Regions from separate parts of the Agromyces excoecariae genome, predicted to be linked through region 2. Evidence: predicted binding sites of a transcription regulator. Region 2 holds the regulator's gene; the other holds the start of a gene.
The links. The regulator HspR, encoded in region 2, represses chaperone genes until heat shock. The targets are predictions, from matches to a motif close to AAGTTGAGTCNNNNNGACTCAACTT.

Region 1 (15,117 bases), 460 kb from region 2:
GACGACTCGCGCGTTCGCGTCGCGCGGCTCACGACTGCCGGCGCTGCCGAGCGCGCCGAGCTCGATCGGTCGTCCGACGCGCTCGTCGGCGGCATCCTCGACCCGCTCTCCGACCGACAGCGCGAGCGCCTCCTCGCCGCGATGGACGAGGTCGAGCGGCTCATGACCGCCTCGGCCGTCGAGGTCCGCACCGTCGACCCCGCCGACCCCGCGGCCCGACGGAGCGTCACGGCGTACTTCACCGAGCTCGCCTCCCGCTTCGACCTCGGCTTCGACCCCGCCCGCACGCGGCCGACCCCCGACGACGAGTTCCGCGAGCCGAACGGCACCTTCCTCGTCGCATTCCTGCACGGCGAGCCGGTCGGCTGCGTCGGCCTCAAGCTGCACGGCGACGAGCCCGCCGAGATCAAGCGGCTCTGGGTCGCGGCGAGCACGCGCGGCATGGGCGTCGGCGCCCGACTGCTCCGCGACGTCGAGGCGGCCGCGGTGCGGCTCGGCGTCGCCGTGGTCCGGCTCGACACGAATCGCACTCTCACCGAGGCGATCGCCATGTACCGCACGCACGGGTATGCCGAGATCCCCGACTTCAACGGCGAGCCGTACGCCGACTTCTGGTTCGAGAAGCGGCTCGGGTAGTCGACGCGCCCGGTTCGCGAGAGGATCGCGGCATGGGCGCGGACGCCGTGCAGCACCTGGCCGAGGCGATCGAGCGGATGCCGCTCGTCGACCACCACGTGCACGGCCTGCTGCCCGACCCGACCGAGGCCGACGTGCTCGCCGCGCTCACGCAGGCCGAGCACGCGACGTCACCCGCCGACGTGCTCGACAGCGGTCAGGGGTTCGCGCTGCGGCGCCACTGCGCGCCGCTCCTGGGTCTCGAGGCCTTCGCGAGCCCCGCCGACTACCTCGACGCGCGCCGCGCGCTCGGATCCGACGAGGTCTCTCGGCGACTCCTGCGGGCCTCCGGCATCGCCGCCTATCTCGTCGACGACGGCCACCGGCCCGACCTGCTGATGCCCGATGAGCGGATGGCGCAGCTCGCCGCCGCGCCGACTCACCGCGTCGCCCGGCTCGAGACGATCGCCGAGGCCGTGCTGGCGCGGAGCGCTTCGGGCGGCGAGTTCGTCGAACGGCTCGGGCCGGCGCTCGAGGCGGCCGTCGCCGACGCGGTCGCGTTCAAGACCGTGGCCGCGCACCGGTGCGGGCTCGAGCTCGACCCCGTGCGGCCGACGGACGTCGACGTGCGCTCGGCGGCCGACACCTGGTTCGCCGGATGGCGCGGCAACGCGGCATCCGCCCGCCCCCGCCTCGCCGACCCGACGATCATCCGCCACCTCGTCTGGTGGGCGCTCGAACGCGGCGCGGTGCTGCAGGTGCACGCCGGGTTCGGCGACGCCGACCTGATGCTCGAGCGCGCGAACCCCGCCCGCATGCAGGCGCTCGTCGCGGCGACGGCGGGCACCGGCGGGCGCATCACGTTCCTGCACTGCTACCCCTACGTGCGCGAGGCGGGATGGCTCGCGCACGTCTTCCCGCACGTGTTCCTCGACGTCGGGCTCGCGGTCGGCTTCCTCGGCGCGAACGCCGACGCGGTCGTGCGCGAGTCGCTCGATCTCGCGCCGTTCTCGCGCGTGCTCTTCTCGACCGACGCGTGGGGAGTGCCCGAGCGCGTGCTGCTCGGCGCACGGCTGTGGCGGGATGCCGCGGCACGCGTGCTCGGCGCATACGTCGCCGAGCACGGCTGGCCGCTCGACGAGGCGAGCCGCGTGGCCGAGGGCATCGCGTGGCGGAATGCCGAGCGGCTCTACGGGCGGCGGTTCGTCACCGGCTGACCGGCGCCGCGACCCTCACGACCCGTCGCCGCCGCCTCCGCCGTCGAACCCGCCGCCGTCGAAGCCGCCCCCGTCGAACCCGCCGTCGAAGCCGCCGAACCCGTCCGGTCCGGCACCTGCCGCGTCGCCGTAGATCAGGCCGCCCCCGGCCCGACCGTCGCCGAAGTAGCCGAAGTCGGTCTTCATCCGATACTGGTCGATGAGCGGGACGCCGAACCGCCCGTCGTCCCGGCCACCGAGCGTGATCGGCTGGGCGAGGGCGGTGCTCAGCGCAGCGAGCCCCGACGACAGCCGCTCGGGCGTCCCGGGGACCGCGGACGCGTACCATCCGACCTCCGCCCCCGGTCGCGCCAGGGATGCGGCGGCCCGCTCGACGACCTCGCCCTGGCCGAACAGCACGGCCCAGGGCAGCTCCGTCGTGGCCACGTCCCGGTCGCGGAGATCCGCGGCGGCGAGCCGTTCACGACGGAGGTTCGCCCGGTTCCGCAGTTCGAGCCCGTCGGCGTTGAGCGGGATCCAGCGGGGCAGCACGGCCCGGAGGGCGAGTGCTGCCGCTCCGATCCCGAGCGCGGTCCACGCGAGCGAGTCGTCCGGGCCCTGGCCGACGAACTGCCCGACGAACCCGAGCACCACGCCGGTGATGCCGGCCACCGTCGCCACTCGGAACCGCGTGGTCGGCCGCCGCTCCCGATACCGCTCGGCGGCCTCCTCGAAGCGACGACGCGTCGCCCGCTGGAGATCGCCGTTGCGGAGGACGACGCGGTCGACCGGCACGGTCGCGCCGTGCGCGATCACGTACGCGGTCCCGGTGGTTCCCGGACCGAAGACCCCGAGCACCAGGTCGCCCGAGTCGTGGTCGACCGGGTGCGCGACCGAGACCGGCAGGTCGCCCGCGTAGACGAGGCGGATGCTCCGGGCCGCGTCCTCCGGATCGCCGCGGTCGTCGGCTCCCCGGCGGTCCTCGATGGTGATCGTGCCGGCGATCGCGAGTTCGACGACCTTCGCCGGAAGCCACCTGTTCGACGCCGAACCCGAGACGAACCCGACGGGGAGCAGCCCGACCGAGTCCACGTCGACGAGCGACTCGTCGGGTTCGCCGCGCGGCTTCTGGAGCCAGGCGACGACGAGCGATCCCACCGCGCCCGCCGCGACGACCGAGGCGGCGAGCGCGACGAGCGGCAGGACGGCGGACCCGAGTCCGCCTGCGGTTGATGCAGCAGCGAGTTCCATGAGATCTCCCGCCTCGGCGCGAGCGTTGGTGCCACTCAGCCGCAAGCTACTCCTCCGCCGAAGCGCAGCGTCATCCCCCCGAACGGGTCACGCCGCCGCGTCCGTGCCTGCGCGCGCCGGGATCAGCAGCGCCGCGAGCACGCCGAGCCCCGCGAGCACGACGAGCACCGCGAACGCCCCGCCGTAGTCCACGACCTCGGGCCCGGCGCCGCCGACGGCGAGCGCCGCCGCCACGCCCGCGGCGCCGAGCGCGCCGCCGATCTGGCGCGCGACCACGTTGACCGCCGTCGTCACGCCGACCTCGTCGTCGGGCACCTGGTCGACGAGGACGTTGACCATGCCCGCCGAGGCGACGGCGATGCCCGCACCGAGCAGCACCGTCCCGACGAGCAGCGCCGCGAAGTCGCGCGTCGCGGCGAAGATCACGAGGCCGCCGGCGGCCGCGGTCACGGCGCCGAGCAGCACCGGCGCGCGGGTGCCGATCCGGCGGCGCAGCACCCCCGAGAGCGGGCCGACCGCGAGCATCGCGAGGGAGGCCGGGAGCAGGAGGAGCGCGGCATCCGTCACCGTGCGCCCGAGCCCGCGCCCCGTCTCGGCGGGCGCCTCCGCGAAGGCCGGCAGGAGCACGAAGCTCCCGAGCAGGGTCGCACCGAGCAGCATCGCGGTCAGGTGCGTCGACCAGACACCGCGACGTCGGAGCGTGCGCGGATCGACGAGCGGATCGGGGCTGCGGTGCTCGCGCACGAGCCAGGCCGCGATGAGGCCGGCGCCGAGCGCGAGGCATCCGGCCACGGCGAGCCCGGGCAACGGCCACCGCGGCGCTTCGGTGAGGGCGACGAGCAGCGCTGCGAGCCCGAGCGAGAGTCGCAGCGCCGAGCGCACGTCGAGGTGCACGTCGGGGTGCGTCGGGATGTGCGGGAGCGACACGGCGATGAGCAGTTCGGCTGCGGCGAGGAAGGCGAGCGGCACCCACGAGAGCGCCCGAACCCCGACGTGGTCGACGAGCAGCCCGGCGATGACCACGCCGAATCCCGTGCCGGTCGCGAAGGTCGCGGTGACGAGGCCGACCGCGGCGGCGCGACGGCGCTCGGGCACCACGTGGGGCACGCACGCGATCGCGAGCGGAAAGGCCCCGCCGGCGAGGCCCTGCACCGCGCGGCCGGCGATGAGCCAGCCGAGGTCGGGGGCGAGCGCGGCCAGCGCGAGGCCGATCGCGACGACGGGCAGCAGCATCAGCAGCATCCGCCGAGCCCCGAACGCATCGCCGAGCCGGCCGATCACCGGCGTCGAGGCGACCGCGACGATGAGCGTCGCGGTGAGCGCCCAGCTGGACTCGGCGACGCTCGTGCCGTACGACGCGGCCGTGAGCGCGAGCGTCGGCGCGCTCATCGCCTGCGGCAGCACGGCGCCGAAGGTCGCGAACACGAGGCCCGCGACCGCGGCACCGCCGCGCACGCCGACCCGGGTCGGCGCGGGAGGCGTGGGCGGGCTCACGCGTCCACGGTACTTCGGTGCCGAACGCCGTCGAGCGGCCCGATTCGGCGATTGGGCCGGCGGGGCGAACCGCGGATGACGCGAGCCGCCGCCCGACGTGCGGCACCGCCGCACAGGGCCGGAGGTCCCACCGGCGCATCCGACCCGCCCCTAGGCTGTGCGCGACCGTCCGTGGATCAGGGGGATGAGCCGATGGCCGAGCAGGTCACTGTCGACAACTTCGTTCGCGCCGAGACGAACCGCATGTTCGCGGCGCTCGCGGCCCAGGCCGGCGGCACCGGGAGGTGGGTCCACAACCGCGTGCCGACGCCGATCGACAACCAGCCCGTGATCAGGCAGAACCGCGACACGCTGTACAGCATGGCCGTCGTCGACGTCTCGGACGGGGTCACGGTCACGGTTCCGGACGCCGGCGACCGGTACCTGTCGATGATGGTGGTGAACCAGGACCACTACATCCCGCTGATCTTCCATGAGCCCGGGCCGCATCGGATCGAGGCCGACGAGGTCGGCACGCAGTGGGCGGTCATCGTGCCGCGCGTGCTGGTGGACCCCAACGACGCGTCGGACGTCGCCGCCGTGAACGCGCTCCAGGACGCGTTCGCGCTCGATGCGCCGCTCGGCGACGCGTTCCCGATGCCGGAGTACGACGACGCCTCGTTCTCGGCGACGCGCGACGCGCTGCTGACGCTCGCGCGCGGCGTCACCGCGTACGGCGACGCGTTCGGTCGCGAGGGCGAGGTCGAGCCCGTCCATCACCTCCTCGGCACGGCCGTCGGATGGGGCGGCCTCCCGTCCTCCGAGGCGTTCTACGTGAACGTGGAGCCGAAGCTGCCGGTCGGCGCCTACGCGCTGACGGTCCGCGACGTGCCCGTCGATGCGTTCTGGTCGATCACGGTCTACAACCCGGCCGGCTACATGGAGGCCACCGACGGGCTCGTCAGCGTCAGCAGCGTCACGGCGACCCCGAACGACGACGGCAGCGTCACGGTGAACTTCGGCGGGCCCGACGACGGACGCCCGAACCGCATCGGCATCATGGACGGCTGGAACTACATCGTGCGCATGTACCGGCCGCACCCGGAGGTCGTCGACGGGACGTGGACCTTCCCATCGGCCGAGCCCGCGTAGGGTACGCGGCTCGTCGCGTGCGTCAACCCCGGCGCGGCCGGGTCGCGATCGGCGTAGGGTAACGCGCTGATCGCACCCGAACGAACGTCGAAGGGAGGGATCATGACCCTCGCACGAGACCTGATGACCCCCGACCCCGCGTACGTCACGGAGACCCAGTCGGTCGCCCACGCGGCGCGGATCCTGCGAGACCTCGACATCGGTTCCCTGCCGGTGTGCGGCGACGAGGAGTTGCTGCGCGGGGTCCTCACCGAGCACGAGATCGTCACGACGTGCGTGGCGGAGGGCGCCGACCCGAACGAGATCCGAGTCGGCGAGCTCGCCTGCGGCACGCCCGCGACCATCGGCGTCGATCGCGACATCCGTGAGGCGATCGGGATGATGCACCAGCGCCGCATCCGAACCCTGCACGTCGTCGATGGACGCCGCCTGGTCGGGGTGATCACGCTGGCGGACGTGACGCGCCGCATGGCGGACGACGATTCCGGGGAGGACGTCGCGCACGGTCCCGCGACCTGATCGGCCGCCGGGCCGCCGCGGCATCCGCTGGGGCTCGGCGGGTGCCGGCCGCGGCATCCGCTACGGCGCCTGCACGATGTCGACCGAGATCTCGACGGCCGTCGTGGCGCCCGCGTTCTCGAGCCAGTGCACGGTCTCGTGATCCTCGGGCCATCCGGGGCCGGGGCCGTATTCGACGGTCTCGCCGTTCCGGTGATCGGTGATCGTGCCGTCGAGGATGAACACCGTGCCCGGCCGGCCGACGTGGTCGTGCACCGGGCCGAACACGCCGCCCGGCTCGATCGTCACCTTCCGCATCCGCAGCACCCGCCCCGCCATGCCCTCGATCTCCGGACCGAGGTCGACCGTGGCGAGCAGTTCGACGTGCACGCCGCGCGACTCGGGTGCCACCGCTGGATCACTCATGCGCCGACTCCTCACTGGACCGCCCGGCGCGCGAGCGCGGGGACACGATTCTCCACCGCACGCGGCGGGGCGTCCAGCGCCGTCGGTCCCGGCGCGGCGCGCTCAGCCGTCGATGGTCACGCGTCCGGCTCTGCGGACGCTCCTGCCGTCGGAGGAGGGGGTCAGCGCCCCGCGACGAGGTCGGCGACCTTCGCGATCGGCGACGTCGTCGCGCGGCCGCGCAGCTCGGCGCGGTCGGCGGCGTGGTACGCGGTGTAGATGGCCTGCACGGCGAGCCAGCGGAGCGGCTCGATCTCCCAGCGCTTGGCGCGGTGGTCGACCCACGGCAGGCGGGTGAGGTCGCTGTCGCGGCCGAGCACGAGGTCGCGGAGCGTTCGCCCGGCGAGGTTCGTGGCGGTGACGCCGGTGCCGACGTACCCGCCCGCCCAGCCGAGCCCGGTCGCCGGGTCGTGGCCGACGGTCGCCGCCCAGTCGCGCGGCACGCCGAGCACCCCGGCCCAGGCGTGCTCGATCGCGGCGCCCGACGCGGCCGGGAAGTACCGGCGCAGCAGCTCGGTGAGGCTCTCGATCGTGCGCGGCTGGGTCGTGCCGTCGTGGTCGACCCGCGAGCCGTAGCGGTAGGGCACCCCGCGCCCGCCGAACGCGATGCGGTCGTCGGCCGTGCGCTGGGCGTACATGTAGACGTGCGCGAAGTCGCCGAGCGTCTCGCGGCCGTTCCAGCCGATCTCCTCCCAGGCGGATGCCGCGAGCGGCTCGGTCACGATCATCGACGAGTTCATGGGCAGCCACGTGCGGTGCTCTCCGCGGAGGTTCGCGGTGAAGCCCTCGGTCGCGCGCAGCACGTGCTGGGCCCGCACGGTGCCGTGCTCGGTGCGCGCCTCGCCGGGCGCGATCTCGGTGACCCGCGTGCCCTCGAAGATCGTGACGCCGAGGCGCTCGACGGTCGCGGCGAGCCCGAGCGCGAGCTTCGCCGGGTGCACGCGGGCGCAGTGCGGATGCCACAGCCCGCCGAGCACGCCCGACACGTTCACCCGGGCAGCGGTCTCGCGGGCGTCGAGCTCCTCGACGTCGGTCGCGGGCCACTCGCGCTCGGCCGCCGCGGCGGCGCGCAGTCGCGCGAGCTGTGCGGGCGCGGTCGCGACCTCGAGCTCTCCGCCCTTGTGGATGCCGGCGTCGATGCCCTCGGCGGCCGCGACGCGGATCACCTCGTCGACGGTCTCGTTCAGCGCGCGCTGCTGCGCGATCGCGGCGTCGCGGCCGTGGCTCTTCGCGTATTGCCCTCGGCCGCCGGTCACGGAGTTGGTGAGCCATCCGCCGTTGCGCCCGGAGGCGCCGAAGCCCGCGAATCGCTGCTCCAGCACCGCGATCCGCAGGTCGGGCTGGTCGCGCTTGAGGTAGTACGCCGTCCAGAGGCCGGTGTACCCGCCGCCGACGATCGCCACGTCGACGTCGAGGTCGCCCGCGAGCGCCGGACGCTCGGCGGGCACGCCGACCTGCTGCATCCAGAACGAGACCCCGCCGTTCGAGACCCCGCCGTTCACGACCTCGCTATTCGCGGCCACACGCCCTCCATCTTTTTTCAAACGGTGTTTGACAACGCCTGCAGCGACGTTAGTGTGGGCCCCGTCGGGATGTCAACGAGCGGATGTCGCGACAGCCGTCCCCGCCGAAGGGAGCCGCCGTTGCCGGCCGAAGTCGACACCGCCGAACGCCTCGCCGAGATCGCGCGCGCCACCGTGGCCGTCGCCCAGGAGCGCGGCACGCACGCCGTGACGCTGCGCGCGGTCGCCGAGCGCCTCGGTCGCTCCACCGCGTTCATCACGCACTTCGTGCCGAGCCGCGCCGAGCTCATGGCGAACGCGCTCGAACTCGCCCGATCGCGATGGGACGACGAGCGCCGCGACGAGCTCGGCGGCCTCGTCGGCGTCGAGCGGCTGGCCGCGCTCACGCGCTGGATGTGCACGTCGTCGCCCGAGGAGTCGGTGTTCCGCAGCCTCTGGATCGAGGTCATCGCCGACGTGCGCGCCGGGCACGACCGCGCCTACGACCTGCTGCGATCGGTGACGGATGCCACCTACGCGAGCTTCCTCGAGGGCGCCCGCGCCGCCGACCGCGACGAAGCGGCTCGCATCGCCGACATCCTCTACCTCTACTGCCGCGGCTACGAGGTGAAGTCGGTCGAAGACCCGGAGGGCTGGCCCGACGAGCGCGTGCAGCACTCGCTCGAACTGCTGCTCGGCGCGCTCGTCTTCGACCGCGCGGAGGCCGCGACACCCGCCTGAGGCGAACCGACGCGCACTGGCTGCGCCGGCTCGCCCGATTCGTCTCGCCGCCGGGGGCCGCGAGCCGTGCACCCGAGCGAGCGGCTCGAATCGAGTCCCGCGAAACGGCGGCGGTGGCCGCCATTCAACGGGACTCGCGGGGTGCCGGCGCGCGTCGCCCACGGGGCGAGTCCCGCGAAACGGCGGCGGTGGCCGCCATTCAACGGGACTCGCGGGGTGCCGGCGCGCGTCGGCCCACGGGGCGAGCGCGCTGATCGTCGCGTCCGGCGGCGGGTGGGACCAGCCGTGCTCTGCTTGGCGCAGCCCCGAAGGGAAGGCCGCCTGAAACCCGGTGCTCCCGCTCTTGTCTCACGGCTCGGCCGGACGCGGGCCATACGCTACTCGCGGATCGATCCTCGCCGCGCGGGTCGAAGGTCCCAGCGATGAGTCGACGGGGATCGGATCACTCCACGCCGAGCGCACGCCGCGCGTGGCGGTACTTCTCGGCGAGGCGCTGCTGCTTGGCGAACTCGAGGCGACGCAGTCGCCACGGCGCCGTGTTGTCGTCGATGTCGGCGAGCTTGACGCGCAGCGCGACCGGGTGGCGCCGGATGCGCGCGTAGTACTCGTCGGGCGCGACCTCGGTCCGACGGGTGAGGAGCTCCACTACGCCGACGATCTCGAGCAGCACGCCCGCCTCGAACAGCTCGCGCGACGTGAGCGGTGTGTCCTCGAGCACGTCGTGCAGCCAGGCCGCCGCCGCCGCGATCGGATCGGTCACCGGATCGAACCGCTCGGCGATGCGGCCCGGATGGTCGATGTACGGCGTGCCGCTCTTGTCGAGTTGGCCGCGATGCGCCGCGAACGCGATGCCCTTCGCGAGCGCGACCTGCGCGACGGCCTCGAGCGGGGAGAGCGCGGCGGCCGAGCGGGGCGCGGCGGGCGCGGGCGCGGCGGGCGCGGGCGCGGCGGGCGCGGGCGCGGGCAGTCGCTCCGCTTCGGGGTGGGACTCGGGCTCGGGTACCCAGTCCGACTGGGGCGCCGCGCCCGGCTCGGGTGCCCAGCCCGGCTGGGGGTCCCAGCCCGACGCGGCCTGGAGTTCCGGCTCGGCGGGGTCGACGACGTCGGCGTGGGCGAACCGACCGGGCAGGGTCTGCGTGGCGCCGACCGCGTCGACGAGCTCCGCGAGCAGGGCCTCCGTCGAGTCGCCGCCGGGTGCACTCGAGACCGGATCCACCGGGTCGCACGGCGGAATCGGCTCGAAGGTCGCTCGGCGCGGACCCGCCGTCTGCGGCTCGGCGTCCTCGCCGACGGCAGCGATCGGCTCCTCCGCCCAGACGAGCCGCGCGTCGTGCGCTGAGCGGTCGGCCGCGGCATCCGTCGCCGGGTCGGCGGGAACCGCTTCGGCCGGCGCCGCGTCGACGGTCGCCGGGTCGGCGGTCGCCGGGTCGGCGGTCGCCGGGTCGGCGGGCGCCGCTTCGGCCGTCGCCGCGTCGACGGTCGCCGGGTCGGCGGGCGCCGCGTCGGCGGGCGCCGCTTCGGCCGCGGCGATCGGCACGATCGCCAACGGGCGCGTCGCCTCGAGCGAGGCCTTCTTCGCGGCGGCGACCTCGGCGATGGGGTCACGGCCGTCGAGCGGCCGAACGAAGATGAGTGCGCCCTCGAGCTCGCGCAGCTCGTGCTCGCCGATCTCGAGCATCGAGCGCGAGCCGCTCTTGCGGCGCTGCTCGAAGGAGAGCTCGTCGACCTCGATGAAGTGCGAACCGTCGCGGGAGCTGAAGTACCGGCGACGCGCGCCGTCGGTGATGGCGACGATGACGGCCTCGTAGTCACCACTCGGCTGCAGCGAGCTCAGGAAGTACCGACGACGATCGGGGTCCTGGTGGTCGGCGGGATCGAACGCGAGCGTCGATGCCCGGCGGCGCGGACGTCGCCCGGGATGGGCGGTCGCGCGCATGGCCCATCGGTCGCGCTCGAGTGCCGTGGCGCCGTTCCCCGCATCGCGGCCGTCGGCGTCTCCGCCGCGCGGTCCCGCACCGTGCGATGCCCCGTCGGGCACGCCCGAGTCGGGCGTGGGCTCGTCATCGGCAGGGGCTCTCAACGGGGGGCTCCGAGGATCGGGGGCGTCGTGTCGTCGGACGGCGTCGGTGCTGCGGGGTGGATGTGGGGGGTGCGAATCGGGGTGCGGGGAAGCGCGGGCTGGCGCGTACGCCGATCGTACGGCCTCGCCCGATTCTCCGCTGCCCCTCGCCCGCGATTCGGCGAAGTCATCGCGCACGACAGCGGGGCGGATGCCGCGGCATCCGCCCCGCCTCGAGACCGCGCCGGAGATTCGCCGGCCTGCGCGTCAGCTTCCGGAGGTCACCTCGGGCGTGACGACGTCGGACGCCGCCGAGCGCACCTCGACCTTGCGCGGCTTCGCGCGCTCGGACACCGGGATGATCACGCTCAGCACGCCGTTGTCGTAGTGCGCGCTGATGCCGGAGGTGTCGATGCCCTCGCCGAGGGTGAGCTGGCGGAGGAACGAGCCGCTCGGCCGCTCGTGCACCAGCCACCGGACGCCCTCGTCGTTGCGCAGCGTGCGCTCCGCGCGGACCGTCAGCAGCTGGCCGTCGATGTCGATGTCGATCGAGCCGGGGTCGACCCCGGGCAGGTCGGCCGACAGCACGTAGTGGTCGCCGTCTCGGTGAAGGTCGATCGGCATCATCCGAGGCCCTCGGCTCGAGTCGATCATGCTCGCCGCGAGACGGTCGAGGTCGCGGAACGGGTCCCAGGTCATTGCCATGAGCGTCTCCTCACGTGGATTCAGGAGTTGAGTCACCTCGACTCAACTAGCTTCGAGATTAGCACTCGCCATAGGAGAGTGCTAAGACTTTCGGCCCATCGTTCGCCGACGGCGATCACCCGCCTGATCGTGAGCGGACGTCACAGCCGGACGACCTGCGGGGTCGTATGTGTGAAACCACTCACGAGGAGGCATCGATGAGCACCGACCGCTCGCCCAGTCGCCCCGACGCAGCATGCGCTCCGGGCGCCGACCCGCCCGGTACGAGCGACCGGGGCCGCCGCTCTCTCACCGACCGGCTCGGCGAGCGGATGTCCCGCGCCACCGTCTTCGGGCGACGGCTCGGCGACATCCGCGCCGACCTCGCCCGACGGGCCGTGCCGCGGCACTGGACGAACCTGTTCGGGGTCGTGACGCTCGCGTGCCTCGTGATCCTCACGGTCACGGGCATCCTGCTCATGTTCTGGTACACGCCCTCGAGCGCCACGACCGCCTACGACGGCCCGTACACGCCGCTGCGCGGCGCCGAGGTCTCGCACGCGTTCGCGTCGACGATGCGGATCACGTTCGAGATCCCGGGCGGGCTGCTCGTCCGGCAGGCGCACCACTGGGCGGGCCTGCTGCTCCCGGCCGCGATCATCATGCAACTCGTCACGACCTTCTTCACCGGCGCGTTCCGGAAGCCGCGGCGCGGGATGTGGGTGCTGCTCTTCCTCGTCTTCATCGCGGCCCTGGCGGGCGGATGGAGCGGCTACGCGCTGCCCGACGACCTGCTCTCGGGCACGGGTCTGCGCATCACCGAGGGCATCGCGCTCGGCATCCCCGTCGTCGGCACCTGGCTGGCATCGCTGCTCTTCGGCGGGTCGTTCCCGGGCGAGGTCATCGCACACCTGTACCCGCTGCACGTCGCCATCGTGCCCGCCGTGCTCGTCGTGCTGGTCGCGCTCCGCGCGCTCGCGGCGTGGCGGGTCGGGCCGGTGCAGTTCCCCGGAGCGGGGCGGACCAGCCGGAACGTGGTCGGCGTGCCGCTCTGGCCGAACGCCGCCGCGCGCGCCGGCGGCCTCTTCGCGCTGGTGACCGGCGGGCTCCTCGTCATCTCGGCGACGGTCACCGTGAACCCGATCTGGCTCTACGGCCCCGCCGACCCGGGCAACGCGGGCGCGGGGAGCCAACCCGACTGGTACACCGGGTTCCTCGACGGGGCGCTTCGGCTGGTGCCATCCGGGTGGGAGTTCGTGCTCTTCGACCGAACCTGGACGCTCGCGGTGCTCGCGCCGCTCGCGGTCGTCACGGCCTTCCTCGTGGCGATCCCCGTCTACCCGTTCGTCGAGGCGTGGGCGACGGGCGACCGCCGGGAGCATCACCTGCTCGAGCGTCCGCGCACGACGCCCACCCGCACCGGCATCGGCGTCGCCGCGATCGCCTTCTACGGCACGCTCTGGGCGGCCGGCAGCGCCGACCTCATCGCGACGCAGTTCTCGCTGACCTTCGAGGGCGTGATCGCCGCACTGCAGGCGACGCTCATCATCGGCCCGATCGTCGGGTTCGCCGTCGCGCGACGCGTCTGCCTCGGACTCCAGCGCCGCGACCGCGACGCGATGCTCCACGGCTACGAGACCGGACGCATCGTGCGTCTGCCCGGCGGCGAGTACGTCGAGGTGCACGCGCCCCTCGACGCCGCGGCGCGGGCTCGCATCGAACGCCCCGACCCGCCGATCCTGCTCATCCTGCGACCCGACGAGCGCGGACGCCTCACGCTCGCGCGCCGACTGCAGGTGCGCCTGTCGCGGTGGTACCTCGCGGACAGCATCGACTCGGAGACGGGCGCGCGGATGGTGCCGGTCGGCGGGGTGGCGCGGCGGCCCTGACCGAACTGCGGACCGCTGACGGAGCGTCGGCGGGGACGAATTCGCAGGATCAGCCAAGCCATGGGTCCCGTACGACGGGTGTGACGCGGCTCATCCTGCATACGCCCGCCGGCGTCGAGGGGCTCACGAAGGCCCGCCGTCAGCGGCGCCCTCAGAACAGGCGACGCTGCGCGACGACGTCGGCGCCCTCGAGCTCGAGGAGCCGACGCTTGCGCTCCAGCCCGCCGGCGTAGCCGGTGAGCGATCCGTCGGCGCCGACCACGCGATGGCACGGCACGAGGATGCTGATCGGGTTCCGCCCGACGGCACCGCCCACGCGCCTGGCGAGATTCCGGTCGCCGAGCCGGAGCGCGAGCTCGCCGTACGTGACGGTCGAGCCGTACGGGATCTCGCGCAGCATCCCCCACACCGCGTGCTGGAAGTCGTCGCCCGTCGGCGCGAGCGGCAGGTCGAAGCGGATGCGGCGTCCGGTGAGGTACTCGTCGAGCTCAGCGCCGAGCCGGCTGAAGAGCTCGTCGCCGCGCGCGTCGACCTCGCTGCCGAGCGAGTCGGCGGCGGGTGGATGCCAGTGGCCCGGGAAGTACAGGCCGGCGAGCCCGTCGGCGTCGGCGACCACGAGCAGGTCGCCGAGCGACGTACGGAGCGTGGCGTAGCGGCGGGGCATGGGTCGATTCTCGCGCGTCGCGCACCCGCCGGCGCAGACATCGGTGGCGGGAATCGGACGTGACCGTCCAGCGTCGCCGGGCGCCGGTGCATGAGGGTCCGAGCCACGGGTCGCCGGAGCCGGTTGCGACCCTGATTCTCATGCGCTTGCGACACGGCACCCCGGACCGAGGCACAGCGGTCCACGGCCTCCGGGCCACCCCGGACCCCGCCCGCCCGCGGTCGGAGTAGCCTGCACGCGATCGGAGCGCGCCCGCGGCGCGCCTGGCGCCGCGCGCCGCCTCCGCATGAGGGAACGGGGGCCCATCATGCTGTCATCACAGTTGTTCACCGGCGACGACCTGCTCGAGCGCATCGCGAGCGGCGCGCCCGACCGCATCTCCCAGACGCAGAACCGCTTCGATCCGGCGGTCGGCAAGGTGCAGCAGGCGCTGCTCCTGTGGCGGCCCGACGTGCTGCCGCTGCACGGCGCCGACGGCGAGTACGGCGGCGAGACGGAGGCCGCGGTCGTGCGCTTCAAGGTCGAGGAGCTCGGGGTCGCGAACCCGTTCCCCGACGTGGGGCCGCTCACCGTACAGCGCCTCGACGAGATCGCGTTCGCGGCTGAGCAGCCGGCGCCCGTGGCGGTGCGGGTGCGGCACGACATCTGGGCGCTGCAGCCGACGGCGGATGCCCCGTGGCATCCGTTCGTCGATGCCTACGAGCGCGCGGTGGCCGCCCTGCGCGACCCGGCGCAGGCGCCGCCGGCGCGCTGGGATTACCAGGCGGCCCTGCACGGTACGCCGTTCGCGACCGGCGACCCGCTGCTCGCCAACTGCCAGCACGGCACGTGGTACTTCCTGCCGTGGCACCGCATCTACCTCGCGCACTTCGAGCGGATCCTGTTCGACGTGATCGCGGGCCTGCCCGAGGTCGACGACGACACGAAG
Region 2 (15,117 bases):
CGCGGCCTCGAAGAACGCGTCGTCGCCGACCTCCACCCGGAGCGCGTGCAGCGTCGCGGCGCCGCGGTTGTACACCTGCGTCAGGAAGAGCCCGAACTCGCCCGGGTCGCCGATCTGGAGGTCCCAGTACGCCTGCGTGCGCGCCGGCGCGTACCAGTTGTCGTAGGTGGTCTGCGCCGTGTTCCTGCCCTGCTCCTCGTTCCACATCCAGTTCGCGTACGTCGCCCAGCCCTCGTTCAGCCAGATGTCCTGCCAGCGCTCGGGGCTCACGGCGTTGCCGAACCACTGGTGCGCGAGCTCGTGCGAGACGGTGCCCTCGCTCGCCTGCGACGAGTACACCGGGCGGGTCTGCGTCTCGAGCGCGTAGCCCACGCTGTCGTTGTCGACGATCGACCCGTAGGCGACGAACGGGTACGGCCCGAACTTCGACTCGAAGAAGTCGATCATGTCGACCTGCCATCCGAGGCTGGTGTTCGTGGTCGCAAGGCGTGCCGCGCTCAGCTTCGTGTCGACCGCGTCGATGATCGCCACGCCGCTGCCGGAGGTGTACGGGTCGCGCAGGTCGAAGTCGCCGACCGAGGCGGTGGTGAGGTAGCTGGCCTGCTCGTCGGGGGCATCCCAGTACCAGGTGGTCCAGCCGTCGGCGGTCTCCTCGGGCTTCGGCTGGATGCCGTTCGCGACCGCGACCTTGCCCTCCGGCACCGTGATCTCGAACGAGTACGTCGCCTTGTCGGTCTGGTGGTCGCTGACCGGGTACCACGTCATCGACCCCTCGGGCTCGCTCACGACCATCGCGCCGTCGCGCTGGGTCACCCAGCCGTAGAAGACGCCCTCGATGTCGCTCGGTCGGGTCGTCGTGCCGCCGTACTCGACGACGAGCTGCACCCGCTGGCCGGACTTGATCTTCGGCCGCGGCTGCACGGTGAGCTCCCAGATGCGTGCGTCGTCGTCCTGGACCTGCCAGTAGGCCGCGCCGTCGACCTCGGCGCCGGCCAGCGGCGGTGCGACGGATGCCGCCGGCTTCCCATCGATGCTCAGGGCGTGCACCTCCATCCCGCGCAGGTCGAGGTTGAACCGGTCGAGGTCCTGCGTCGCGACGAGGTCGACCGTGGCGACGCCCTCGAACTCGCCCTCGAGCGGTGCGGGGTCCGGAGCCGGCGGGGTGTACGTGACGTCGAGGTCGTAGTGCTGCACGTCGTAGCCGCCGTTGCCGGCGTACGGGAAGTACGCGTCGCCGACGCCCTCGGCTCCGGCGGTGTACCGCGGGCCGCTCGGCTTCCCCGGCGCGGCCGCCGCGCCTGCCGCGCCGATCGTGCCCAGTGCCAGCGTCGCCACCGCGATGCCGCCGACCAGTCTCGTCCTCGATCTCATCCTGCGCTCCCCGTCTCGCTCATGCATCGGTGCCAGAACTCTAGGGTTGGAAACCGCCTGCCGGTAGACCTCGCGCACGAGATCGCCGGGCGACCCTGCCGCGACGCACGGAACGCGCGCCGCGCGCGTCGCGCCCGCCACGCGCCGCCCTCCAGCCCGTCCGTCCCGCACCCTCCCGCCCACCACGCGCCTCCTCCTGAATCGAGATGCCACCTGCTGCGGGATGCCGGCTGCCAGACCGGCGCCACGTGGCAACTCGAACCGGGGCGACGTCGTGGGCGGCGGTCAGGGGCGGCGGGTGCGCGACCAACCGCGCGAGCGGAGTGCGCGTTCGAGCTGCTCGAGCGCACGCGGCGGTGGGAGCAACCGGCCGATCCGGATCACGATCCAGCCGTCGGCCGCGAGGTCGTTCAGACGTTCCACGTCCCGGTGGAACTGCTTGGCGTCGACCCGATGCTGCTCACCGTCGTATTCGAGGAGTACCTGCTGCGCACGGAACACGAGATCACCGTGCGTCGTCCAGCCCGACCCGAGCCGGATCGGCGCGTTCAGCTCGGGCTCGGGGAAGCCGGCGCGCAGGACCCGGAGTCGGAGCAGCGACTCCCGGCGCGAGGCGGATCCGGCGCGGAGGTCGGCGAGCGCCTCACGCAGCCGGATCGCGCCGCGACGGGATCCGTACCGGACGACGGCCGCGCGAAGCTCCTCCGGCTTGGCGAGCGGCCGACGCCAGCCGACGAGTCGGTCTCCGGCGGCGACGAGGTCGTCCCTCCCGAGTGACGCGGCGAGTTGGCACCAGGCATCCACCGGGGCGACGAGCGGGAAGCCGTGGTGCTCGGTCGTCGGGATGCCCGCGCCCAAGCGGTGCCCGACGACGTCGCGCATCCTCGGCTGGCGCTGCGGAGCCGGGGCGGCGACGTGCAGCGGGCGGGCTCGGCCGCTCGGCAGGGGGAGCCCCCAGAGGAGCGCTGCCGTCGCGTGACTGAAGACGTGCCCGGGTGGCATCCGTTCCGCGTAGGCGCGGCAGAGTTCCGCGAGCGAGTCCGTTCCGACCGGGGCACGGACCGCGCGGAACGGGATCTCGAGGTCTCTCGCGGGGAGTCTCCCGCGCGAGACGCCGAGTGCGACGGCGCGGTGCACGCTGAACGGACGCCCGGCGAGCGCGGGAGGAAGCGGCGACGGACTCTTCACGACGCGAGTCTCGCGGCCCCGCAGCGTCGCAAGTGCCGCTCGAGCACCCGAACACGCCGTCGCGTATCCCGCACCCCCTGTGCAGGACGACTCCCCCGACTCCTGCACAGCGCTCGATCCGAATCGAGTTGCCACTCGGGGCGTCAGGAAGCGGCGCGAGGCGTGCACAGGTGGCATCTCGGTGTGGGGCAGTTCGTGAGGTGGTGCGGGGGCGGACGCGCAGCCGGGCGGCGGCCGTCGGAATGCTGAGATCTCGCCGAGAGTTGAGTCAAGTACGCTCAAGTTCACCGGTCTCGACTTGACATCGATTCGGGCGGGTCCGACACTTGAGTCGGCGAGGCTCAAGTCTCGTCGATCATTGACTTCGGCCGCGGGCGAGGAACGCCGGGCCGATCGCCGGGGGCGACTTCCTTGAGACCCCGGGCAGAAGGAGATACACACATGTCACGTGCAGTCGGAATCGACCTGGGCACCACGAACTCGGTCGTCAGCGTCCTCGAGGGCGGCGAGCCCGTCGTCATCGCGAACGCCGAGGGCTTCCGCACCACCCCGTCGGTGGTCGCGTTCACGAAGGACGGCGAGGTGCTCGTCGGCGAGACCGCCAAGCGCCAGGCCGTGACCAACGTCGACCGCACCATCTCGTCGGTCAAGCGCCACATGGGCACCGACTGGAAGTCGGCCTCGATCGACGGCAAGGAGTACACGCCGCAGGAGATCTCGGCGCGCATCCTCCAGAAGCTCAAGCGCGACGCCGAGCAGTACCTCGGCGACACCGTCACCGACGCGGTGATCACCGTGCCCGCGTACTTCAACGACGCCGAGCGCCAGGCCACCAAGGAGGCCGGCGAGATCGCGGGCCTCAACGTGCTCCGCATCATCAACGAGCCCACCGCGGCCGCACTCGCGTACGGCCTCGACAAGGGCAAGGAGGACGAGTTGATCCTCGTCTTCGACCTCGGCGGCGGCACGTTCGACGTGTCCCTCCTCGAGGTGGGCAAGGACGACGACTTCTCGACCATCCAGGTCCGCGCGACCGCCGGCGACAACCGCCTCGGCGGCGACGACTGGGACCAGCGGGTCGTCGACCACCTGATCAAGCGCTTCAAGGAGTCGACCGGCGTCGACGTCTCGAAGGACAAGATCGCCCTCCAGCGCCTGAAGGAGGCCGCCGAGCAGGCCAAGAAGGAGCTGTCGTCGGGCATGTCGACGAGCATCCAGCTCCCCTACCTCTCGCTCACCGAGAACGGCCCGGCGAACCTCGACGAGACGCTCACGCGTGCGCAGTTCGAGAACATGACCTCCGACCTGCTCGACCGCACCAAGAAGCCCTTCGAGGACGTCATCCGCGAGGCCGGCATCAAGCTCTCCGACATCGCCCACGTCGTGCTCGTCGGCGGCTCGACCCGCATGCCCGCCGTCTCCGAGCTCGTCAAGAAGGAGACCGGCAAGGAGCCCAACAAGGGCGTGAACCCCGACGAGGTCGTCGCCGTGGGCGCCGCCCTGCAGGCGGGCGTCCTCAAGGGCGAGCGCAAGGACGTGCTGCTGATCGACGTCACCCCCCTCAGCCTCGGCATCGAGACCAAGGGCGGCATCATGACCAAGCTCATCGAGCGCAACACGGCCATCCCGACCAAGCGCAGCGAGACCTTCACGACCGCCGACGACAACCAGCCGTCGGTCGCGATCCAGGTCTTCCAGGGCGAGCGCGAGTTCACGCGCGACAACAAGCCGCTCGGCACGTTCGAGCTGACCGGCATCGCCCCGGCGCCCCGGGGCATCCCGCAGATCGAGGTCACCTTCGACATCGACGCCAACGGCATCGTGCACGTGTCCGCCAAGGACAAGGGCACCGGCAAGGAGCAGTCGATGACGATCTCGGGCGGCTCGGCGCTGCCCAAGGAGGACGTCGAGCGCATGGTCCGCGACGCCGAGGAGCACGCGGCCGAGGACAAGAAGCGCCGCGAGTCCGCCGAGACCCGCAACCAGGCCGAGCAGCTCGCCTACTCGGTCGAGAAGCTGATCAAGGAGAACGAGGACAAGCTCCCCGCCGACGTGAAGTCCGACGTCCAGGGCGACGTCGACGCGCTGAAGTCGGCCCTCGCGGGCGACGACGACGACGCGGTGAAGTCGGCGTTCGAGAAGCTCTCGCAGTCGCAGGGCAAGCTCGGCGAGGCGATCTACGCGCAGGGCCAGCAGGCGGATGCCTCCGCCGCCGGCGCGAACCCCGGCGAGGACGCCAACGCCTCGGGTGAGCAGGGCGCCGAGTCCTCCGACGAGGACGTCGTCGACGCCGAGGTCATCGACGACGAGGACGAGAAGAAGTAACCATGACGGACGAGAACCAGAACCAGGACGAGCCGATCATCCGCGACAAGCGGCGGATCGACCCCGAGACGGGTGAGGTTCGCAAGGCGCCCGAGGCGGGGGCGGATGCCGCGGCATCCGCCCCGCCAGAGGCCCCCGACGCCGCCGTCGCCGACGCCGAGGCCGCCGACGCGGTCGCCGAGGCCGACGAGGAGACCCTCACGGTCGACGACATCCTCAACGCGGCGCAGGCCGAGGTGGAGGATCCGTCGGCCGAGCACCTCGCCGACCTCAAGCGCGTCACCGCGGAGTACGCCAACTACCGCAAGCGCACCGAGGCGAACCGCGAGATCGAGCGCGAGCGCGCGATCGGCGCGACGGTCGCGGTGCTCCTGCCCGTGCTCGACGACCTCGACCGGGCCGAGAAGCACGGCGACCTCGAGGGCGACACCCCGTTCGTGACGATCGCGGCGAAGCTGCGAGCGTCGGTCGAGAAGCTGGGCCTCGCGAAGTTCGGCGAGATCGGCGAGCCGTTCGACCCGCAGCGCCACGAGGCGATCTTCCAGCAGCACTCCGACGAGGTCGAGGTCGACACGGTCGCCGACGTCGTCGAGACCGGGTACCTGCTCGGGGGCACGCTGCTGCGTGCCGCGAAGGTCGTCGTCAAGACGCCCGCATAGCGGCATCCGGGCCGGTTCGCGGCATCCGTTCGCAGTAGCGGATGCCGCGGGCCGGCCCTCCACGGTTCCCACTAGATTCAGCAGGAAGGAGGCGCCGATGGCCAGCCAGGATTGGTTCGACAAGGACTTCTACGCCACCCTCGGCGTCTCGAAGGACGCGAGCGACGCCGACATCAAGAAGGCCTACCGCAAGCTCGCGCGCAAGTACCACCCCGACCAGAACCCGGGGGATGCCGCGGCCGAGTCGAAGTTCAAGGAGATCAGCGAGGCGAACTCGGTGCTCTCCGACCCCGAGGAGCGCAAGGAGTACGACGCGATCCGGGCGATGGGCTCCGGCGCCCGGTTCACCGCACCGGGCGGTGCCGGGTCCGGCGGCTTCGAGGACGTCTTCGGCGGCATGTTCGGCCAGCAGGGCGGCGGCCAGCGCTACACGTTCCGGCAGGGCGGCGGAGGCGGCGACTACGACGACCTCCTCGGCGGACTCTTCGGCGGCGGTCGCTTCGGCCAGCCGACGGGCGGGTACCGCGGCTACGGCGGCCCGACGAAGGGGCGCGACGTGACCGCCTCGACCACGCTCGACTTCATCACCGCCACCAAGGGCGACCGCATCACGCTGCAGACGGCCGAAGGGCGCGAGATCAGCGTCAACGTGCCTGCGGGCGTCGCGGACGGCCAGAAGATCCGCCTGCGCGGCAAGGGCCACCCTTCGCCCGACGGCGGCGAGGCCGGCGACATCGTGCTCACCGTCAAGGTGCGCAAGCACCCGGTGTTCGAGCGCGACGGCCTGAACCTCCGCGTGACGGTGCCCGTGACCTTCGCTGAGGCCGCGCTCGGCGCGACCATCCAGGTCCCGACGCTCGGCGGCGATCCGGTGAAGCTCCGCGTCGCGCCCGGGACCCCGAGCGGACGCGTGCTGCGGGTCAAGGGCCGAGGCGTCGAGACGAAGAAGGGCACGGGCGACCTGCTCGCGATCGTCCAGGTCGCGGTGCCGGCGCACCTGTCGAAGGATGCGGAGGAGCGGCTGCGCGAGTTCGCGGCGCAGCTGCCCGACGAGGACCCCCGCGAGGACCTCCTCGCCAAGGCCCGGAGCGCCTGATGCAGGTCGACGGCGAGAGCCCGCTGTTCGTCATCTCGGTCGCGGCCGAGCTGGCGGGCATGCACCCCCAGACGCTCCGCCAGTACGACCGGATGGGGCTCGTCTCGCCGAAGCGGACCGCGGGCAAGTCGCGCCGCTACTCGATGCGCGACGTCGCGCAGCTGCGCGAGATCCAGCAGCTCTCGAGCGAGGGCGTGAGCCTCGAGGGCATCCGCCGCGTGCTCGGCCTCGAGAACGAGGTCAACGAGCTGCGCGGTCGCGTGCGCGAGCTCGAGCGCGCGCTCGCCGACGAGATGCTGAACCGGCCTGGGCGTCGCGTGTTCGCGGCCGGAGCCGAGGGCGAGGTCGTCACGCTCCGCACGGGCACGCGCGTTCGGCGCGAGAACGCGGTGGTCGTCTGGCGGCCGCTCGAGCGCGGCTGAGCTCCGCGCGACCGGTGGCCCTCCACCCCCAACCGGGGGGATGGCCGGGTGCGAACCGCGGTGCGACGATGGGGCATCGGGTATCGCACGCGGGACGTGGGAGGCCGCAGTGGTCGTGTCGGGTACGGGGGTCCCGGAGCGCGTGGCAGCCACGTCGGAGCAGGTCGACGTGGTCGTCATCGGGTCGGGATTCGGTGCGTCGGTCGCCGCCTACCGCTTGGCGGAGGCGGGGCGGTCCGTCGTCGTGCTCGAGCGCGGTCGCGCCTATCCGCCCGGTGCGTTCGCACGCACCCCGAGCGAGTTCGGCGAGAACTTCTGGTCGCCCGCCGACGGCCTGCACGGACTGTTCGAGACGTGGAGCTTCCGCGGGCTGGAGGGGGTGGTCTCCTCCGGTCTCGGCGGCGGCTCGCTCATCTACGCCAACGTGCTGCTCCGGAAGGACCCGCACTGGTTCGTGCACGATTCGCCCCTGCCGGGTGGGGGGTACGAGAACTGGCCGATCAGCCGCGATGACCTCGATCCGCACTACGACCGGGTCGAGGCGATGCTCGATGCCACCCCGTACCCCTATGGGGACACGCCCAAGACGGAGGCGTTCGAGCTCGCGGCTCGCGCGGCGCGGCATGACGTGTTCCGACCGAACCTGGCGGTCACGTTCGCCGACGGGGACGGTCGGGTCGGCCCGTTCCTTCCCGTCGCCGCGAAGCCGTACGGCAACATCCACGGCCGCACCCGGTTCACGTGCTCGCAGTGCGGCGAGTGCGACATCGGCTGCAACTACGGTGCGAAGAACTCGCTCGACCATACGTACCTCTCGGCTGCGGCGCATCACAGCGCCGACATCCGCACGCTCCACGAGGTGAAGGGCCTGCGGCCGATCGACGGGGGATGGGAGGTGCGGTACCGCCGGCACGCGCTCGGTGGCGACACTCCGACCGAGGGCGTCATCCGCGCCCGGCGCGTGGTGCTCGGCGCGGGCACGTTCGGGTCGACGTACCTGCTGCTGCGGAGCCGGGCATCGCTCCGGAACCTGTCTCCGGCGCTCGGCACCCGGTTCAGCGGCAACGGCGATCTCATCGGCTTCCTGATGGGGGCCAAGGAGCAGATCGACCGGGTGGCGCGTTCGCGGCGCATCGCCGGAAGCCGGGGCCCGGTCATCACGAGCGCCATCCGCGTCGGCGACGAAGTCGACGGCGACGGCAGCCCGGGCCGCGGGTTCTACATCCAGGAGGCCGGCTATCCGGGCTTCCTCAACTGGCTGCTCGAGACGGCGCAGCTGCGGTCGGTCGTGTCGCGCTCCACGCGCGTGGCGCTCACGATGATCGCCAAGCGGCTGAGCCTGGCCGGCGAGTCCAACATCTCGGCCGACCTCGCGCACGTGCTCGGTCGCGACTCGCTCTCGAGCAGCTCGCTGCCCGTGCTCGGCATGGGCCGCGACGTGCCCGACGGCCGGATGTACCTCGACCGCGGGCGGCTCGCGGTCGACTGGACGACGGCGACCTCGCTCGAGTACTTCGCGGCGATGCGGGCCACGATGTCCGAGTTCGCGAAGACGCTCGGGGCGAGGTACGTCGACAACCCGCTGTGGCTGGCGAAGCGCGTCATCACGGTGCATCCGCTCGGCGGCCTGCCGATGGGCCGCAACGGCTTCGAGGGCGTCGTCGACCCGTGGGGCGAGGTGTACGGGCATCCCGGCCTCTCGGTCGTCGACGGCTCGGCCATGCCCGGGCCCGTCGGTCCCAACCCGGCGCTGACCATCGCGGCGTTCTCCGACCGTGCCGCCGAGCGGATCGCCGAATCCTGGCCGCGCGGCCGCCGTCGGCCGATTCGGACGGTGTCCACGGCCGGGCCCGAACCTGCGGGCGGCGTCGTCGCCGCCCCGCCGACCGTGACCCCGAAGGAGCCGGACATGAACGACGCATCCGCACGCACTCCGACCTCCGTCGCCTTCACCGAGCAGATGAAGGGGTTCTTCGTCCTGGGCGAGGGCGACCCTCGGTCGGCCGCGGAAGACGCGCGCGTGCGCGACGAGCGGATGATGTTCGAGCTCACCATCACGGCACCCGACATCGACGCGTTCGTCGAGGGCGAGGCGCACGAGGGCGTCGCGACCGGGTACCTCGAGTCCGACGCGCTGGGCGGTCGGCAGGAGGTCGAGCGCGGATGGTTCAACCTCTTCGTCGCGACCGGAAGCGCCGACGACCGGCTCATGAAGTACCGGCTCTGGCTGACGACCGACGCCGGTTCGCCGGTCACGTTCGTCGGCGTCAAGGACGTGCACGACGACCCGGGCTTCGACCTCTGGGAGGACACGACGACGCTCTTCGTGCAGGTGCTCGACGGGCACGTGCCCCCGCCCGCGGACGTCTCGGAGACGGGACTCCTCGACCCGTCCGACCCGGCCGTGCTCGGCGCCGGAGTGCTCCGCATCCATCCGGTCGACTTCGCCGAGCAGCTCACGACGTTCGCGACGACCGGACCGGAGGGAGCCTCCGCGATCGCGCGGTTCGGCGCCCTGTTCCTCGGCCGGCTGTGGTCGACGTACCGGCGGATGGCGAAGGAGGGGGCATGAGCGAGCCGACCGCGTCGGCACCCGTCACGGGCACGTCGGCCGCGCCGGTGCGGACGACGCGGGCCGATCAGCGAACCGAGCACCTCCCGTTCCGTGCACTGGACGGGCGCTGGCTCACCCTGCTCCACGTCGAGAACCCCGCGATCGCGCCGACCCGCGGGCCCGTGCTGCTCGTGCACGGCGCCGGCGTGCGCGCCGAGATCTTCCGCCCGCCGGTGCCTCGCACGATCGTCGATGCGCTGCTCGACGACGGCTTCGACGTGTGGATGCTCAACTGGCGCGCGTCGATCGACCTCGAGCCCGTCGCCTGGACGCTCGACGACGCGGCCGCGTTCGACTATCCGGCCGCGGTCGCCTTCATCCGCGAGCGGACGGGCGCCGACACCCTCAAGGCGTTCGTGCACTGCCAGGGCTCGACCTCCTTCACGATGTCGGCGATCTCGGGGCTGTTGCCCGAGGTGACGACGATCGTCACGAACGCGGTGTCGCTGCATCCGGTGCTGCCGCTCGGCTCGCGCGTCAAGATCCTGGGGTTGGCGCCCGCGATCAGCCGGATCTCGCCAGTGCTGTCGCCGAAATGGGGGTACAAGTCGGAGGGGCCGTTCGCACGAGCGCTGCGCACGGGGGTGGTGGCGACGCATCCGGAATGCGACAACGCGGTCTGCGCAATGGTGAGCTTCACGTACGGCAGCGGCCACCCGGCGCTGTGGGCCCACCGCAACATCGACCGCGCGACCCATGACTGGATCACCGGCGAGTTCGCCGGGGCGCCCATGTCGTTCTTCCTGCAGATGCGCGAGTGCGTGAGGGCCGGCCACCTGGTGCCGTCGGGCACGGCGCCCGGCATCGTGCCCGACCTCACCGCGCCGCCGCGCACCGACGCCCGCTTCGCATTCATCGCTGGCGAGGACAACCGCTGCTTCCTTCCCGAGAGCCAGCAGCGCAGCTTCGACCACTTCGAGCGGATGGCGCCGGGTCGGCACGCCCTGCATCGGGTCCCGGGCTACGGCCACCTCGACGTGGTCTTCGGGGCGGATGCCTGGCGGGACACGCATCCGCTGATCATCGACGAACTGCGCCGCTGACGGGCGATCGCGCCGTCACACGGCGCCGATCACCGCCCACGTGAGCATCGTCGCGGCGACTCCGAGCGCGATGAGCGCGAGGCCGAGCGGGAACCGGCGGTGCGACTGGTACTCGCGTGCGACCAGCGTCGCCAGCCCCACGGTCGACGCGGTCGTCACGACCGCCGCGACCCACAGCCACAGGTCGAGGGTCGGGTCGGTGCCGGCGGCGCCGTCCGCGACGATGCGGAGTCCGCCGCACGTGGCGGCGACGAGGACTCCGAAGATGAAGAGCAGCCCTGCCCAGTCCCTGGCACTGGCGCCGGGTTCGACCGGCTCGACGTCAGGCGTCATGGGTGCAGGATGCCACGTGCTCCCATCGCGCGTCGAGACACTCGCAGTGCGTTTTCCGCCGTCCCCGGGTGCCGGCACGCCCGGGCCCGTCGCTCCGCATCTCGAGGCGTCGGACCCTCGCCGCCCGGCGTGCCGGTGTGCGAGGCTGTGCCTAGCGTTCCGAGGCGCTCCGGCGGTCCGGCGGTGCGCGATCGCGATCGGGGGCGACGATGACGGACGACACGGACGACCTGCAGGTGCCGGCACCCACTCCGGCCCAGCTCCTCCTGCTCCTCGTCCCCGCCATCGTCATCGGCGTCCTGTGCGCGCTGGTCCTGCGCGTGCTCGACGTCGCGGCGGGCGGACTGCAGCAGGTGCTGTGGACGGCGCTGCCCGACGCGCTCGGCGTCGACCCGGACGGATGGTGGATCGTCGTCGTCCTCACCGCCACCGGCTTCGCAGTGGGCCTCGGCCTCCAGTTCCTGCCGGGCCACGGCGGACCGGACTCCGCCACCACCGAGCTCGTCTCGGAGCCGCTGAAGCTGCGCACCCTGCCGGGCCTCGTCATCGTCACGGGGCTGGCGCTCGCCGGCGGCGTGAGCCTCGGCCCGGAGAATCCGATCATCGCGATCAACGTCGCGCTCACGGTCGCCCTGCTCGGCCGCATGATGCCGCGCGTCGGCGCGAGGCTCGGCATGCTCATGGCGGCCTCCGGCACGATCGGCGCCCTGTTCGGTTCGCCGGTCGCCGCCGCCCTGCTGTTCACGGGGACGCTCGCGGCCGTGCGCGGAGGCGGCGCGCTCTGGGACAAGCTGTTCCTGCCGCTCGCCTCGGCGGCGGCCGCGGCCGGGACGATGCACGTGCTGGGCGCGCCCCCGCTGCAGTTCACGCTGCCCACGGCGCCCACGACGCCGTTGCTGCTCCTCGCCGGCATCGTCATCGCCATCGCGGGCGTCGTGATCGGCCTGCTCGGGGCGTTCGCGTTCCCGTTCGTGCACCGGGCGTTCCATTCGCTCCGGCAGCCGTTGCTCATCGCGACCGCGGGCGGCCTGGTGCTCGGCCTGCTGGGACTCATCGGCGGACCGATCACCCTGTTCAAGGGGCTCGACCAGATGGGCGAGCTGTTCGAGGACCCCGACGCCTACGATGCCGGGCAGCTCGTCGTGATCGTGCTGATCAAGCTCGTCGCGCTGGTCGTGGCGGCGAGCGCCGCCTTCCGCGGCGGCCGCATCTTCCCCGCCGCGTTCACGGGCGCGGCGCTCGGCATGCTCGCGCACGCGCTCATCCCCTCGCTCCCGATCGCGCTGTGCGTCGCGAGCGCCCTGATCGGGATACTGCTCGTGATGGCGAAGGACGGATGGCTCGCCCTGTTCGTCGCCGCGGCGGTCGCGGGCGACCTCGCACTCCTGCCGTGGCTCTGCGTCATCATCCTCCCGGCGTGGTTGCTCGTGTCGCGCGCGCCGGAGTTCCGGATCGTGCCGAAGCCGACTCCGCCGACGGAGCCCGCGGCCGCGGCGACGTCGGGGGCCGCCGAGTCGGACGGCGAGCGTCCGACGCCGTCCTGACGATCAGGCGCGGATCGGCCGGCTGCTCACGCGCGTGCGGCCTCGGGGAGGATCTCGCCGAGCAGCCCCTCGATGCGGCGGCGGATCTCATCGCGGATCGGGCGCACGGCCTCGATGCCCTGGCCGGCGGGGTCGTCGAGCTCCCAGTCCTCGTAGCGCTTGCCGGGGAAGACCGGGCACGCGTCGCCGCAGCCCATCGTGATCACGACATCGGATTCGCGGACGGCCTCGGTCGTGAGTACCTTCGGCGTGTTGCCGGCGATGTCGATGCCCTCCTCGGCCATCGCCTGCACCGCGACCGGATTGATCGCGTCCTTCGGGGCGGAGCCGGCCGAGAGCACCTCGACACGGTCGCCGCCGAGCTCGCGCAGGTAGCCCGCGGCCATCTGCGACCGGCCGGCGTTGTGGACGCAGACGAACAGGACGGTGGGCTTGTCGGACATCGGGGCCTCGTTTCGCTCGGACGGTTTAAGCATAGATCGTGATCTATGCGTTGTCGACCGGATGCCGCGTGCCCCGTCCGCCCACGAGGCGTTCGCGGCATCCGGCCGCCGCGCCGCCGCGGCATCCGCCTTCAGGTCAGGCTCGCGATGAGCTCCCGCACCCGCCGGTCGATGTCGTCGCGGATGCCGCGGACCTCGCCGAGCGGCCGTCCGACGGGGTCGTCGAGCTCCCAGTCCTCGTAGCGCTTGCCGGGGTACACCGGGCATGCGTCGCCGCAGCCCATCGTGATCACGACGTCGGCCGCGCGGACCACCTCGTCGGTGAGCGGCTTCGGGTAGGCGCCGCCGACCGGGACGCCGATCTCGTCGAGCACGCCCACCACCGCCGGCGACACGGCGTCGGCCGGCTCGGATCCGGCGGTGCGGACGTGCACGCGATCGCCCGCGAGGTGTCGGAGGATCGCCGCCGCCATCTGCGACCGGCCCGCGTTCTGCACGCACACGAAGAGCACCTCGGGCGTGGCCGCCCCCGCCTCGCGCCCCTGCGCCGCGAGCGCGGCCAGGCGCTCGGCGGCGAAGCCCGCGGCTCGAGACGTGAACCGCTTGGCGACCGCGCTCCGATCGGCGAGGAGGTCGCGGCTCTCGCGGACGTACCGCTCGACCGTCTCGCGGCCGAACGTGCCGGCGAATCGCGTCGCGAGGTCGTCGACCACGCGGGCGATCGCCGCCTCGTCGCCGGGTGCGGGGGTCGGGGGCGGCACGTCGAGCAGCTCCGCCACGCGGTCGAGGTGGTCCGGGGCGATCGAGTACCAGGCGCGACGCCCCTCGGGTTCGCGGACGAGCACGCCGTCGTCGAGCAGCGCCTTCGCGTGGTGCGACACGGTCGGCTGCCGGAGGCCGAGCTCGTCGGCGAGCGCCGTCACGGTCGCGCGGCCGTCGGGGCTCGCGAGGATCAGCGAGAGCATGCGCGCGCGTGTGGGATCGGCGATCAGCGCGAGACCGCCGGCCGCGCCATCCGCCCCACGCGTGTGCATAGACGACAGTCTATGCAACGTGCGGATGCGCCGACCTCGCCCCGTCCTCCCGTGCATGGGAATCCGTGGGACGTGGGCCACGCAGAGCCGACGTGCGGATTCCCATGCACGGAATCGGGCTCGGCGGGCCGGTCGCGCGCGCTCAGCAGCAGCCGCTCGAGCCGTCGAGGCTCGTCGAGCACACGCCCGTGGCGGGCAGCTCGAGGGCGACGTTCGCTGCGCCCGCCGTGTCGCCGGCGAGCCACGCGGCGATCGAGCGCACCTGCTCGTGCCCGGTCGCGAGCAGGAACGTCGGCGCGCGGCCGTAGCTCTTCATTCCCGCGAGGAAGAAGCCGTCCTCGGGCTGGCGGAGCTCCGCGAACCCGTGCGGCTCGACCGTGCCGCACGAGTGCACGTTCGGGTCGATCATCGGCGCCAGGCGCTTCGGCGCCTCGACCACGTCGTCGAGCTCGAGGCGGATCTCGCGGAGCATCTCGAGGTCGGGCCGGAAGCCCGTCGCGTTCACGATCACGTCGGCCTCGTGCTCGACGAGCTCGCCGCAGCGCGAGCCGACGATCTTCACGCCGCCGTCGGCCGCTCGGCCCAGCCGCACGACCTCGAACCGGTCGAGCACCTCGATGCGGCCGGCGGCGACCAGGTCGTCGACGCGCCGCCCGATCGAGGCGCGGGCGGCGAGGCCGTCGTCCTCGGATGTGGTCACGCGCACGGCCGAGGCGTTGCGGATCGCCCAGGTGATGCGGGTCTCGGGCACCTCCCGTGCGAGGGCCGCGAGGGCGAGGAGGGTGTTCGCGGCGGAGTGCCCGGCGCCCACGACGGTCGTGCGACGTCCCGCGAAGCGGGCGCGATCGAGGCCGAGCACGTCGGGCAGGGCGTGCGTCACCGCGTCGGCGACCTCGTCGAGCCCGAGCGGGTCGAGTCCGCTCGAGCCGAGCCGGTTCGGGGTGCGCCAGGTGCCCGACGCGTCGATGACGGCGCGTGCCGCGACATCCTGAACGGCACCGGATGCCTCGCGCACGCGGAGCACGAACGGCGCGGCTGCGCGCCC

Region 1: a site for HspR is predicted at 11,682-11,706, ahead of ACSJD1_RS03525 (Hsp20/alpha crystallin family protein). Genes of this name have one in related genera too.

Annotation. Positions count from the first base shown of each region.
Region 1 covers NZ_JBPSLA010000001.1:759,418-774,534, reverse strand. Annotated here, with positions in the region: gene ACSJD1_RS03575 (bifunctional helix-turn-helix transcriptional regulator/GNAT family N-acetyltransferase) at 1-636, shown strand, start outside; gene ACSJD1_RS03570 (amidohydrolase family protein) at 669-1,832, shown strand; gene ACSJD1_RS03565 (hypothetical protein) at 1,848-3,062, opposite strand; gene ACSJD1_RS03560 (MFS transporter) at 3,150-4,556, opposite strand; gene ACSJD1_RS03555 (DUF1254 domain-containing protein) at 4,749-5,687, shown strand; gene ACSJD1_RS03550 (CBS domain-containing protein) at 5,790-6,206, shown strand; gene ACSJD1_RS03545 (cupin domain-containing protein) at 6,267-6,611, opposite strand; gene ACSJD1_RS03540 (NAD(P)/FAD-dependent oxidoreductase) at 6,773-8,113, opposite strand; gene ACSJD1_RS03535 (TetR family transcriptional regulator) at 8,294-8,893, shown strand; gene ACSJD1_RS03530 (hypothetical protein) at 9,336-10,973, opposite strand; gene ACSJD1_RS03525 (Hsp20/alpha crystallin family protein) at 11,220-11,657, opposite strand; gene qcrB (cytochrome bc1 complex cytochrome b subunit) at 11,855-13,525, shown strand; gene ACSJD1_RS03515 (methylated-DNA--[protein]-cysteine S-methyltransferase) at 13,677-14,189, opposite strand; gene ACSJD1_RS03510 (tyrosinase family protein) at 14,497-15,117, shown strand, end outside.
Region 2 covers NZ_JBPSLA010000001.1:296,198-311,314, forward strand. Annotated here, with positions in the region: gene ACSJD1_RS01385 (M1 family metallopeptidase) at 1-1,371, opposite strand, end outside; gene ACSJD1_RS01390 (hypothetical protein) at 1,657-2,559, opposite strand; gene dnaK (molecular chaperone DnaK) at 3,001-4,884, shown strand; gene ACSJD1_RS01400 (nucleotide exchange factor GrpE) at 4,887-5,543, shown strand; gene ACSJD1_RS01405 (DnaJ C-terminal domain-containing protein) at 5,641-6,639, shown strand; gene ACSJD1_RS01410 (heat shock protein transcriptional repressor HspR) at 6,639-7,061, shown strand; gene ACSJD1_RS01415 (GMC oxidoreductase) at 7,204-9,633, shown strand; gene ACSJD1_RS01420 (alpha/beta fold hydrolase) at 9,630-10,718, shown strand; gene ACSJD1_RS01425 (hypothetical protein) at 10,734-11,051, opposite strand; gene ACSJD1_RS01430 (ion channel protein) at 11,261-12,595, shown strand; gene ACSJD1_RS01435 (arsenate reductase ArsC) at 12,622-13,038, opposite strand; gene ACSJD1_RS01440 (metalloregulator ArsR/SmtB family transcription factor) at 13,170-14,072, opposite strand; gene ACSJD1_RS01445 (FAD-dependent oxidoreductase) at 14,215-15,117, opposite strand, start outside.